2 linked regions of the Prochlorococcus marinus str. GP2 genome follow. The protein of the gene in region 2 interacts with the protein of the main gene of each other region in a pairwise test. Links are inferred from orthologs where the notes say so. Each region holds a gene or a part of one and is shown on either strand. Other genes may lie near its edges.

Region 1 (5,763 bases), on a different replicon or contig from region 2:
GAAAAGATTATATTTCCTTTACAGATAAAAAATGGGACTGGAGGTATCAATTTAATAAGGACGGATCGCCTGATATTAATAATCCTTCTTTATACGAACTACTACCTTCTGGGGAGATTAAAACACATTTTTGTGAAACAGAAGATAATAGGCCAAACTTATAATTTCAAACTAATGTTATAGATTATTTAACTTCTAAGCTTCTTTGTAAATATGAACAATCCAAATATCCAAAAGAGTATTTCAAGCTATGTAAAACTTGAAGATTACAAGATTTTTGATTATGAAATTCCAGAAATTTTTTTGGACTTCGTAATTATGAAAAATGCTGTAAATGTTACAACCAAATTAAAATTGGTAAAAATAAATAAGAATACCAGAAATCTAATTCTTGATGGTACGGATATATTAATAAAAAAAATATTTATAGATGACTCATTACTAGAAGAGGAATACTACAAACAGCAAAAAAATAACCTAAAAATTAAAAATATAAATAAAGAAAATTTTTTATTAACAATAGAAGGGGTAATTAAACCAAAAGAAAATACATCCCTTTTAGGAATGTATGAGAGTAATGGAATTATAACTACTCAATGTGAGGCAGAGGGATTTAGAAGAATAAGTTTTCACTCTGATAGGCCTGATATTCTAAGCAAATACACTGTGAGAATTGAGTCCGACAAGAATGATTATCCTGTTTTACTTTCAAATGGTAACATCGTAAAAGAAAATGATCTTACAAATAATCGACATGAAATAATTTGGGAAGACCCATATCCGAAACCTTCATATCTATTTGCATTAGTAGCGGGCAAACTTAATTGTGTAAAAGATAATTTCATAACAAAATCGAATAAAAAAGTAAAAATAAATATTTACGTTGAGTATGGTGATGAAAAATATGTCCAACATGCAATAAGTTCCTTACAGAAATCCATGAGATGGGACGAAGATAAATATAACCTTGAATACGATTTGTCATTGTTCAATATAGTTGCAATCAGGCACTTTAATATGGGAGCAATGGAAAATAAAAGTCTCAATATTTTCAACTCAAAACTAATACTCGCTAATTCTGAAACAACAACTGATGAGGAATTAGAGAGAATAGAGGGTGTGATCGCCCATGAATACTTCCATAATTGGACGGGTAATAGAGTGACTTGTAGAGATTGGTTTCAATTATCTCTTAAAGAGGGTTTAACAGTCTTCAGAGATCAACAGTTCACAGCAGACCTTCATAATCATGAAATCAAGAGACTTGAGGATGCAAAATTTCTTAGAAGAAATCAATTTAGAGAGGATTCTGGTCCAACATCGCATCCTGTAATGCCAGAAAGATACCAAGAAATAGACAATTTCTATACGACCACGATATACGAAAAAGGATCAGAAATAATTAGAATGCTTAACAAGCTTGTAAAAGATGAAAATTTCTATAAAGGATTTAGTAATTACATCTCAACATATGATGGGAAGGCAGCAACAATAGACCAATTTGTCGATAAAATTTTAGAGCTTAATAAGGAAATTGATCCTGAAGAATTTAAAGTCTGGTACAAGCAAAATGGCACACCAAAAGTTAAATTCAAGAGAATCTGGCATCAAACAGACGAAAAACTCACAATTGAAGCCTCCCAAAGTAATCCAATAAAGAAGAACCCCTATAATGATTTACCTCTAATAATTCCTATAAATCTGGCTATATTTTTCGGAGACAATAAAAGAATAGAAAAAACAGTTGTTTTAAAAACAAAAAAACAAGAATTTATTTTTAGGAATGTTAGATCTCACCTCCATATCCCTTTAGTGACTTATTTTCGCGAATTCTCTTCACCAGTTGAGTGGGAATCTGACACTACCTTGGATGAAAAATTTTTAATCTTAAAATATGAAAAAGATTTTTTTACACTATCTAATACTGTAAGAGAATTATTCAAAAAAATAATTTTGTGTAGATTAGATGAAAAGCCAGATCATAAAGTTGAAAATAAATTAATAAGCACTTTAATATCATTTATAAAAAATAAAGATATAAATTTGTATCTCTTATCAGAATTACTAAGTATTCCGACATTTGCTGAAATTGAATCAGAGATGGAAAATATAGATCCTCTAAAGATATATAAAACTATTGACGAATTAAATCATTTATTCGGTACCAAGTTAAAAGAAGTATTATATTTTAAGCTTCAAGAAATAGAGAAAAATCTAGATAAAGTTTGGCCAGAAGGTAAAAATGAAAGAAAACTAATCGAAACAATTTGGAAACTACTGTTGCACGGTAATGATGAGGAAATTAAATGCAAAATAATTAATTATGTCGATAGTAATTCGATGACGCTAGCAAAATCTGCATTGAATTCTTTCAGTAGGATTAATTGTCCTGAAAGAAAAATTATTTCAAATATTTTCTTCAATAAATGGAAAAATAATAGTGTCGTTTTGGATAGTTGGTTCTCATTCAATGCATCTATAGAAATTGATGAGAAAACAAACAGCATTGAAAGATTATTTGAAAATAAGTTTTTTGATTCAAAATCACCAAACACTTTAAGAGCTATATTAAATACTTTCGTAACAAGAAATAGTAATTTTCATGCAATGGATGGTTCTGGTTATAAATATATTGCAAAAAAGATAATTGACTTTGATAAATTAAATCCAATCGTAATTTCCCGATTTGTGAAAGTATTTAGCAGATACAATTATTATTCAGAACCTTACAAAAATAATATGGTAGAAGCAATAAAGCAGATTAAAAAAAATAAACTATCAACAAATACTAAAGAAGTATTAGATGCAATAATAGAGTGATTAATTGATGTTATTTAACTAAATATAATAATAACAATTGTAAATATTAGAAATAAAATAAATACAAGATACTTATTAATAAAAATATAATCAAATACATTTTTATTATTATCTTTATTCCACTTTTTATTTACATATTCCTTAGTTATAAATTTATTAGGTCTGCCACAATATAAACATGTTGGGGAAGTTTTTAAAATTAAATTTTTACATTGGGGGCACTTTTTTGTTTCCATAATTTAATCTTACTGAATAAAATTGAAATCAGAAACAATAAATAAAATAAGTAATTTTAATTTATTTATTATATTTTTAATAATTAAATATCATTGCAAAAAAAAATTTGATTCTAACTATTTAAAAAAATTCAATATAATAAAAAATTATTATTTAGTTTGAAATGTTTGCTATTGCACTTGGAATGTCCCCTGTAGAAAAAATCATAGTTGCAATATCTGCTTCAATTTTTATAATCGCCTTTACATGGGTCTCGATTAAGGGAGATTTGAGAAAACTTGCTAATGAACTTATTGAAGATAATGAAAATAATCAGGATAATTAAAAAAATCATTTAACCTACTTTTCATGCAAACTAGGATAATCAATAATATGTCTAATTTCTTTTAGAGAAGATCCATAGATTTTTTCACCATTTAAGTGTACACCAATCCATTTTTCCTTTTGATTAAAAAAATTACTCATAGTAGTATCCCTCTCGAGATAATCTTTATTATCCCAATTTAAAGTTATGTCCCAACCTTTATAATTTTCTATCATTTCGAAATAAAAAACATACTTAAATGATACCTAAAGAGACATAGAATAAAAACAAAGGAAATAAGTATTTTTTTCGTTATTTTTATTTAATATTTATGAAGTACTTACTTTTATTTTAAGAGCAGCTTCATCTGCATTTTTTCTAGCCAAATTAAGGTCAGAATTTGATGAGAGAACAACACCCATTCTTCTGCCTTTTCTGGAAAGTGGTTTGCCAAAAATAAGAACTTTAGTCTTTTCAAATTCTAATGCTTCATTAAGACCTTCATAAATAGGATTTAGATACTCTTGATTAGATAGTATAACTCTGGTTGCAGAGGGTTCTATTAGATCTATACGAGGTATTGGTAAATTCAAAAAAGCCCTTAAATGTAATTCAAATTCATTAATATTTTGACTAACTAATGTAACCATACCAGTGTCGTGTGGTCTTGGGGATAATTCTGAAAATATAACCTCACTTCCTTTTATAAAAAACTCTACTCCGTATAATCCAGCTCCATTAAGATTATTTAATATTCTACTTGTCACTCTCTTAGCTTCAATAATTAAGGACTCCTTGATTTCTATAGGTTGCCAACTGCATTGATAGTCTCCATTAGATTGAAGATGTCCAATTGGTAAACAAAAAATATTTTCACCATTTTCTTTTCTTACAGTTAAAAGAGTAAACTCAAAATCAAAATTAATAAATTCTTCAATAATTACTCCTTTAACCTTCCCTCTTGAATTTGCTTGTGCCTGTTTCCAAGCATTTTGTAAATCATGTTTTGTTTCAACCAAACTCTGTCCCTTTCCTGAAGAGCTCATTAAAGGCTTAAGCAAAAGTGGGAATCCAATTTCATCAGCTTTTTTTTCTAAATCATCAAATTCAAAAATATAATCAAACTTTGCAGTTTTTATTTTTAAATCTCTAGAGGCTAAGTCTCTAATTTTATCTCTATTCATTGTAATTTCTACAGTTCTGGCGTTGGGAACAATATTGATTCCCTCATCCTCTAGTTCTTTTAGGGCTTCAATTGAGAGTGCCTCTATTTCTGGCACAACATAATCAGGCTTAAATTCATTTATAACATTTTTTAAAATAATTTTATCTCTCATATCAATTACTCTTGAATAATCAGCGACTTGCATTGCAGGTGCATTTTCATATTGATCAATTGCAATAACTTCTAATCCTAATCTTTTAGATTCTATTACTAATTCTTTTCCGAGCTCGCCACTACCAAGCAATAAAATTCTTTTTTTAGAAAAAATTGAATCTTTCATATTTATTAAATTTATTCGTCTTCACCAGAAGGATGTGATGATGAATCATTTGTAATTTTTTTATCTTTAGAAAAACTAAATAAAAATTTTCTACCAAACCAATTTTGACTTCGCATGCTATTAGTTATTGATCTTGAAACTGCGCCTAAAAAAAAGAGTCCAATCATTGCCCAAATAATTCTCTCAAAAGCGATTGCAGGTGAAAAACCTTGACCGGAATTAATAATTTCAGTAAGTGGGTCTAAAGGGTCCAAATTTAAATTGAATAATAATATTAATTATAAAGGGTTAAAGAAATGAAAAATTAAAACTTACAAAAGAAATAACCGAAACCATCAGATAATTTAAACACAAAAAAAGATTTACAATGCTATCTTCAAAGGGTAATTTTTTTTTAGTCATGCAAGTAGACGTAAAAAATACCACTGTTCTTTCCTCTGACGGGTCATCTATAAAACTTGGTGAATACTCAGGTAAAGTAATTTTAGTTGTTAATGTAGCTAGTTATTGCGGAAATACTGCTCAGTATGAAGATCTCCAAAAGCTACATGATTTATATTCAAGCAAAGGCCTAAGTATACTTGCATTCCCTTGTAATGATTTTGGGAAACAAGAACCCGGCTCTCTTTCAGAAATAAAAGAGTTTTGCACTACAAAATATGGCGTTAAGTTTGAAATCTATGAAAAAGTTCATGCCAAAGGCAACACTACAGAACCATATACGACACTTAACAAAGTTGAACCTGAAGGAGATGTTGAATGGAATTTTGAAAAGTTTCTGATAGGAAAAGATAGTAAAGTAATTGCAAGATTCAAACCAGGTGTTAAACCGTTTGACGAAAACTTAATCGCAGCTATCGAAGTAGCTTTAGATTCATAAAAACCTTCTTATAACTA
Region 2 (7,344 bases):
CAGATATCAAAACTTTTGTATCAGCTTACTGTCCATTAAGTGATACTCCAGCTATTCAACCTATATGTGGGGATTTAGTTGTTATTAGGGGGGACTCAGCCTCAATATCCAATAAAGGATTAAAAATAATTGATGAATTATTTATTCATGAATTACCTTCATGGTTGTGGTGGAACGGAAGCTTGGATGAATCGCCTGAAATCTTCGAATCTTTTGCTAATTATGGACTAAGGTTAATAATTGATTCTGCTCTTGGATCGCCTAAGAGATGTTTAAAAGTTTTAGATCAATTAAATAATTCAAATAAAGCTATTAATGATTTGAATTGGGTTAGGTTAAAAAATTGGAGAGAATCATTAGCAATGATTTTTGATCCGCCTTCGAGAAGACCAATTTTAGATCATATTACTGATATTGATATTGATATCGCAGGAGATCATATTATTCAAGCTTTGTTTTTGATCTCATGGATTAGCGATAAACTTGGTTGGTCTTTTCTAAGAGTTGATAGGGATACAGAATCAACAAAAATAGAGTTTGAAAGAATTAATGGCGAAATAATTTCTACATCAATTAATCCCTTATCTTTAGGGAATCCAAGTATTCATTTAGGACAAGTAATTGGATTGAGGTTGATTTCAAAAATTAGTGAGGTTCAAAAAAATAATACTTGTGTAATACTTGGCTGTGAATCAGTGGAATGTATGAGACTTGAAGCAGGGGGAATGGCTAATATGGAATTAATAGAACAAGTTGTTCCAAATTCTTTTTTTTCATCAGAGTATGATGTAAGTAAATTATTGGGAAGTAGTAGAGGTAATACTAGTCCTCTTTTTGAAAATTCTATTAAAATAGCTCTTCAAATATTTAATGGTTTTACAAACTAATAAATGCCTTGTGTAATATCTTCTCCTTCAACTGATAGTGGCAAAACTACATTATCGCTTTTGATATCTTGTTGGGCGTTTTCAAAAGGTATAAAGGTACAAACTTTCAAGGTTGGCCCAGATTATCTTGATCAACAACAACTTAGTTCAATTGGCCAACCTATTTGTAGGAATTTAGATATTTTTTTAAGTGGTGAGGATTGGGTTCAAGAAAGTTTTTTAAAACATTCTTTGAAATATGAATTCTCATTAATTGAAGGAGCAATGGGCCTATTTGATGGATTAGGGTCGACGACCTATTCCAGCACAGCAGATATATCTAAACTTCTCAATACCCCAGTAATTTTTATTGTTAATGCGAGAGGTCAAGTAGCTTCTCTTTTGGCTACTGTTCGAGGTTTTAAAAATTTCGATAGTGAGTTGTTAATATCTGGAATTATATTTAATAACGTTAATTCAGATAGACATAAAAAATTAATCAAAGAAGTGTTTAAAAATGAAGACATCGAAATTCTCGGTTTTTTACCATCTGATTCAAAAATAACTTTAAATAAAGCTAATTTAGGTTTGGTATCTCCATTGGACAATAGTAAAGAAATTGATGTTGAATATTTTGCAAATTTTGCCGAACAAAATCTTGATGTGTTTTCTCTTATTAAATTTCTGAAATCTCCTCAAAAGAAAATATTTAATTCTGTCAGTTTTGCAGATTTTAAAATAGACAGAGGTAAACCTATTGCGATTGCAGAAGATAAAATATTTCATTTTCAATACCCTGAAACTAGAGAGTTTTTGGCTGAAATTGGCATACCATTGATTTCATGGAGTATTTATGATGATGAAGAAATACCTAATGAGGCTTCTTCTTTAATTATTCCTGGGGGGTTCCCTGAAAAATATGCTGATCATATAAGTAACTCCATAAAAAGCTTAAATTCGTTAAGGAAATTCCGCAAAAATGGATTTATATATGCAGAGTGTGGAGGGATGATGATTTTAGGAGACTTTATAAAAGATGAAAATGGCAATAATCATAAAATGAGTGGCATCCTACCTTTTAGATCCAAAAAAAGTAAACTCTCAGTAGGTTATCGATACATTGAGGGTTTAAAAGATACTCCGATCATTAAACAAAATCAATTAATTAGAGGACATGAATTTCATTATTGGGAAATTGAAAACAATTTATCTGAACTTGATTTAAGAAAAGCTGAGTATAAGAAGAAACTGCCTTCTCCTTGGAAAATTAAATCTTGGAAAACTAAATACAAAAATGAAGGTTTTTTTGATGAAAAATTACATGCAAGTTGGATTCACTTACATATGCCAAGTTCTCGTGAAGTCGCAAAAAATTTCATAGATGCTACCCAAATTAGCTTTTCAAAGGATTGCTAGTTAACTATAAAATCAAATATTTTGAGAGGAGAACCTAAAAAAAACATTCCAGGCAAAGTGATTAATGGCCCTAAAAAACTTCCCACCATGACCTCAGTTTTTGTGTGGCCCAGGGTTTCTTTTAAAAGTAATTCTGATTGAGGGTCTAGTTTCTTTGATAGTTTATTGATTTCTGCAGCTTGAATCCCAGCTGATTTTCGAACACCACTAGCGTCATACATAACTATTAGTGCTACAGCAACTGATAATGCGAATATTGAGCTATCAAATCCTAATTCATAACCTATACCAGATGCAGCACCAGTTATTAAGGCGGAATGACTCGAAGGCATACCACCTGTCTCGAGCATAATTCCAAATCTTATCTCGCCAGTTGAAAAAAAATTGAATAAAATTTTGAAAAATTGAGCTACTAAACAGGATAATAAACTCCAGAAAAGTACTGAATTATTAAAAAAGGAAAAAAACTCAGACATAAATTTTTATTAACTGTCTCTATTTGTAATAAAGTCGGCTAAGGATATTAAATACTTTGCATCTACACCCCAAGGTTCAATTGCTTTTTTTGCTTTTTCAACTAAATCAAACGCTCTTTTCTTTGACTCCTCCATTCCAAGTAGTTTAGGGTAAGTAGTCTTGTCAGCTAAAAGATCTTTCCCTGCAGTTTTACCAAGCTTTTCACTGCTGGAAGTTAAATCAAGAATATCATCTATTATTTGGAAGGCTAAACCAATTCCCTCTGCGTATGTTGTTAGGGCTTGTAATAATTTTTCGTTAGCGCCTGCTATCATCGCGCCTGTTCTTACGCAAGCCTTTAATAAAGCTCCAGTCTTATGAAGATGAATATATTCGAGAGTTTCAAGGTCAACTTCTTTGCCTTCGCATTCCAAATCAACAACTTGTCCCCCGACTAGGCCTGGTGCACCAGCAACTAGTGATAATTCGCCTACTACATTCAATAATCTATTTGGATCGACTCCAGGGCTTCTTAAAGAGACCATTTCAAAGGCCCTGGTTAATAAAGCATCACCTGCAAGAATAGCTATTGCATCTCCATATACTTTATGATTTGTCGGCCTACCTCTCCTCAAGTCATCGTTATCCATAGCGGGCAGATCATCATGAATCAAGGACATTGTATGGATCATTTCTATTGCTACTGCAGTTGGAACAGCAAGAGAGGGTTCTCCACCAGCTAGTGAGCAAGATGCTAAACATAAAATTGGACGTATTCTTTTCCCTCCTGCTAAAAGGGAATATCTCATTGATTCCCTAAGTATTTCTGGATTTTCAGGACCTAGAGAGAAATCAAGTGCTTCTTCTACTAACTTTTTCGTGCTTTTAAGATATTTTTCAAAATCAGAAATACTATTTATAACTTCAGTCATTTTATCCCTTTAGTAAAAAATTTTTTCATCGTGGAGTTTATGGCAAAAGGTCATTAAGAGTTGATGATAAACCAAATTGTTTTTGCCAGCTAAAAATAGTATTTACAAGTAACATTGTTACTGTCATTGGCCCAACACCTCCTGGTACAGGTGTGTAAGCAAATACTTTAGAAATGACATCTTCTAATAATACATCGCCACATAATCTGGTTTGATTTTTATCGGAACTTTTTAATCTATGTATTCCAACATCAATAATTACTGCTCCTTCTTTCACAAAACTCGAATCTACAAGATTAGGTTTTCCTGCAGCCGCAATAAGAATGTCGGCTTCCTTACAAACTTTATTCAAATTTGAAGTTTTTGAATGAGTCATTGTTACCGTGCCATTTAGATTCAACAACATAAGCGATAGGGGTTTCCCAACAAGCAAACTTCTTCCGATGACAACAATTTTCTTACCTTCAATTGTAATATTATGGGATCTTAATAAATTAATAATTCCTGCTGGTGTGCATGATCTCATCGCAGGCTCATTTTTCACTAATTTGCCGATGTTTATCTCATTTAACCCATCTACATCTTTGCTTGGATTGATATAACTTATTAGTCGTTGCTCATCAAACTTCTCTGGGATGGGGAGTTGAAGCAACATTCCATCAATATCCTTATCAAAGTTTAGTTTTTTTATCAATTGTTCAACCTCTTTTTGATCTACATTATCTTTAAGATGAAAAATGAAGCTCTTTATCCCAACCCTTGAACATGCTTTTTCCTTATTGTTTACATAAACACCACTCGCGGGATCTTCACCTATTCTTATAACTGCTAAACCAGGAGCTCTTTTTGCATTTTTTTTATTACCAGAAATATAGTTATTCAATCTTTCCTCAATTTCAAGAGATAATTTTTTACCGTCTAATTTTAATGACATTTTGAAAAAATTCTTCTTTTTATATCTAGCATGCCTATAATTTTAAAACTATTCAAATAGATTATTTATAATCTGTGCAAAACATTACAACGTCCGTAAGAAAATTGTTTTATCTGTGGAAAAGGAGTCAAGTTCCACTTAAGAATCCAACAAGAATTTCAAAGATTGATAATCTCATAATTTTTTTAATATGCATTTTAATTTCAATAATTTCTTCTTATAAATTACTTCTTATTTCTCCTCTAAGTATCTCAGATATTTTTTCTTGGCTTTTGACATTTACTGAAGCACTTATTAGCTCCTGGATTTTGATATTAGTTTCTAAAAAAGAGAATCCTACAATTTCTTCAATACAGATCATCTTAGTCATTACTCTTCTTTTGGCAGTGCAAGCTGCAAAATTAGTCTTAGTTTCAACCATAAGTCCATTATCTTTGATAATTCCACCAGCATTAATAATATCTCAAGGATTGGGAAGCATAACGGCTTTAACTTGGGTATCAATAGCAAGTTTTATTTGGCCTGAACCACAAGTTGCTATTAATAATAATTTATTTTTTATTTTATTAGTTTGCGCTTCTGTAGTATCAGTACTTGGAGGAAGAATAAGAAGTAGAGCACAGTTACTTCAACTATCAATTTTTCTTCCCATAGGATCATTCTTTAGTCAATGGATATTAATAGGTGAAGATAAAATATCTCTTATTGAAAAGCAAGAATTTGTTTTTGCAAATGGCGAAATATTTTCAGATTCTTTGTTATTGGCAATAGTAATGCTTTTTACTATTTTATTTATTCCAATTTTTGAGTCAATATTTGGACTATTAACTAAAGCTAGATTACTAGAATTGGCTGATAAAGAGAAACCTCTCATAAGAAGATTGTCTATAGAAGCTCCTGGTACTTTTGAACATACCTTACTTATATGTGGTTTAGCAGAAGAAGCAACAAGAATGATTGGTGGTGATGTTGATCTAGTTAAAACTGGAGCACTATATCATGATGTTGGTAAATTACATGCCCCTAATTGGTTTATTGAAAATCAAGATGGTGCAAATAATCCACATGATGAAATAGATGATCCTTTAAGAAGTGCAGAGGTATTACAGGCACATGTTGATGAAGGTTTAAGGTATGCAAGAAAAAATAGACTACCAAAACCAATAGTTAATTTTATTCCAGAACATCAAGGTACTCTTAAAATGGGTTATTTTTTTCATAAGGCTAAAGAAAAAAATATGAAGATTAATGAAAATGATTTTAGATACAATGGTCCTGTTCCTCAGTCAAAAGAAACAGCTATTTTAATGCTAGCTGATGGATGTGAAGCAGCATTAAGAGCTATGGATATTAGTGCATCTGATAGCGAAGCTTTAGAAATAATATCTAAAATTATTTTTTCTAGACAAAAAGATGGTCAATTAGATCATAGTAATTTATCTAAGGGAGAAATTTTTTTAATAAAAAGGGCATTCTTAAATGTATGGAAAAGAATTAGACATAGAAGAATTCAATATCCAACTACTAATAATAATACTTTTTCTTAATTTTTAATTTATAGCCTAATACTTCTTCGATGTTTTGGATTACACCAATATAGAAGAGCTAACGTACTCAATAATGTTATTAAAAGAGTAAACCCACCAATACCAAAAATGTCTTGAAGAGTTATGAGCCTCACTACTGAATAAGGGCCCGTACCAGAAATTACCATTGATAGAGATACTAGAGTTAAAGTTACTCCCCATTTTCTCTCTGCAAGAAGAGCTGCTGAAGAAACTATTCCAACGATCGCAGCAGGCCATCCGAGACTTATAGCAAGAGTTATATTTGCGACTTTTAGTGGAGGTCCATAACTTATTATTAATGCGATTATCGGAAGTGCAATTATATTGCTGATCAATCCAACCCACGAAAGTGCCCAATATCCTAGTAGCCTTTCTCTCATTATTTACTACTTTAACTATTTATTAAATCTACAGTATTAAGAGGCTATTTTTAGTTCTACTTAATAATCCTAAGAAATTATTCAATTTGCGGGATTAGATAGGGATGTTTTCTCGGAGTTTTCTAAAGTATCAAATTGTGGGTGAATTGAATTTTTTTTCTCAGAAAATATAAGCCTATTTAAAGCATTAACATAAGCATTAGCCGCAGCAACTACAACATCCGTGTCAGCAGAGTGGCCAGAATATATCTTGTTATTCCTTCTTATTCTTATTGTTACTTCGCCCAAAGCATCAATACCTTCAGTTACCGACTTTACAGAAAATTCAATTAATTCATTAGGAACTTTAGCTAATTTATTTAAAGCCTCGCACACAGCATCAACAGGTCCAGTACCTATTGATACAGAAGTATTCTCAGTATGATCTTCCGTGTTTAAAAGCGTGATGGTGGCTGTAGGTTTAGATGCATTGCCACAACTTACTTGTACAAGACTTAATTGAAATTTTGCTTCTGGAAGCTGTACTTGTTCACTTACAATTGCTTCTAAATCTCTATCAGTAATTTCTCTTTTCCTATCAGCTAAATCCTTAAAACGTGCGAAAGCATCATTTAAGTCTTCCCTGCTCAAATCATACCCCATCTCTTCTAATCTTGCTCTTACAGCACTTCTTCCACTAAGTTTTCCCAATGATATTTTGTTGTCACTCAAACCAACAGTTTTTGCATCAATAATTTCATAAGTTAACCTATTTTTTAAGACCCCATCCTGATGAATGCCCGACTCATGTGC

The links.
Region 1: the proteins of crtE (region 2) and purT interact in binary tests that used the Escherichia coli proteins (3 or more experiments, as listed by UniProt). The link is inferred for Prochlorococcus marinus str. GP2 from one-to-one orthologs.

Annotation. Positions count from the first base shown.
Region 1 is NZ_JNAH01000004.1:309,925-315,687, forward strand. The notes cover bases 2,779-5,763. They hold purT (formate-dependent phosphoribosylglycinamide formyltransferase), read right to left. Parts: upstream 4,867-5,763; coding sequence 3,691-4,866; downstream 2,779-3,690. Other genes in these bases: pepN (aminopeptidase N), read left to right, coding at 2,779-2,820; EU91_RS03735 (hypothetical protein), read left to right, coding at 3,221-3,382; EU91_RS03730 (hypothetical protein), read right to left, coding at 3,397-3,597; EU91_RS03720 (hypothetical protein), read right to left, coding at 4,878-5,120; EU91_RS03715 (glutathione peroxidase), read left to right, coding at 5,267-5,746. Outside these bases: EU91_RS03745 (hypothetical protein), read left to right, coding at 1-164; more of pepN, read left to right, coding at 214-2,778. UniProt on the Escherichia coli protein: Involved in the de novo purine biosynthesis. Catalyzes the transfer of formate to 5-phospho-ribosyl-glycinamide (GAR), producing 5-phospho-ribosyl-N-formylglycinamide (FGAR). Formate is provided by PurU via hydrolysis of 10-formyl-tetrahydrofolate.
Region 2 is NZ_JNAH01000005.1:49,199-56,542, forward strand. The notes cover bases 1,720-4,577. They hold crtE (geranylgeranyl diphosphate synthase CrtE), read right to left. Parts: upstream 3,671-4,577; coding sequence 2,768-3,670; downstream 1,720-2,767. Other genes in these bases: EU91_RS03485 (cobyrinate a,c-diamide synthase), read left to right, coding at 1,720-2,282; EU91_RS03480 (divergent PAP2 family protein), read right to left, coding at 2,279-2,758; folD (bifunctional methylenetetrahydrofolate dehydrogenase/methenyltetrahydrofolate cyclohydrolase FolD), read right to left, coding at 3,708-4,577. Also shown: EU91_RS03490 (glucose-6-phosphate dehydrogenase assembly protein OpcA), read left to right, coding at 1-887; more of EU91_RS03485, read left to right, coding at 891-1,719; more of folD, read right to left, coding at 4,578-4,604; EU91_RS03465 (HDIG domain-containing metalloprotein), read left to right, coding at 4,679-6,151; EU91_RS03460 (hypothetical protein), read right to left, coding at 6,160-6,552; EU91_RS03455 (2-isopropylmalate synthase), read right to left, coding at 6,634-7,344.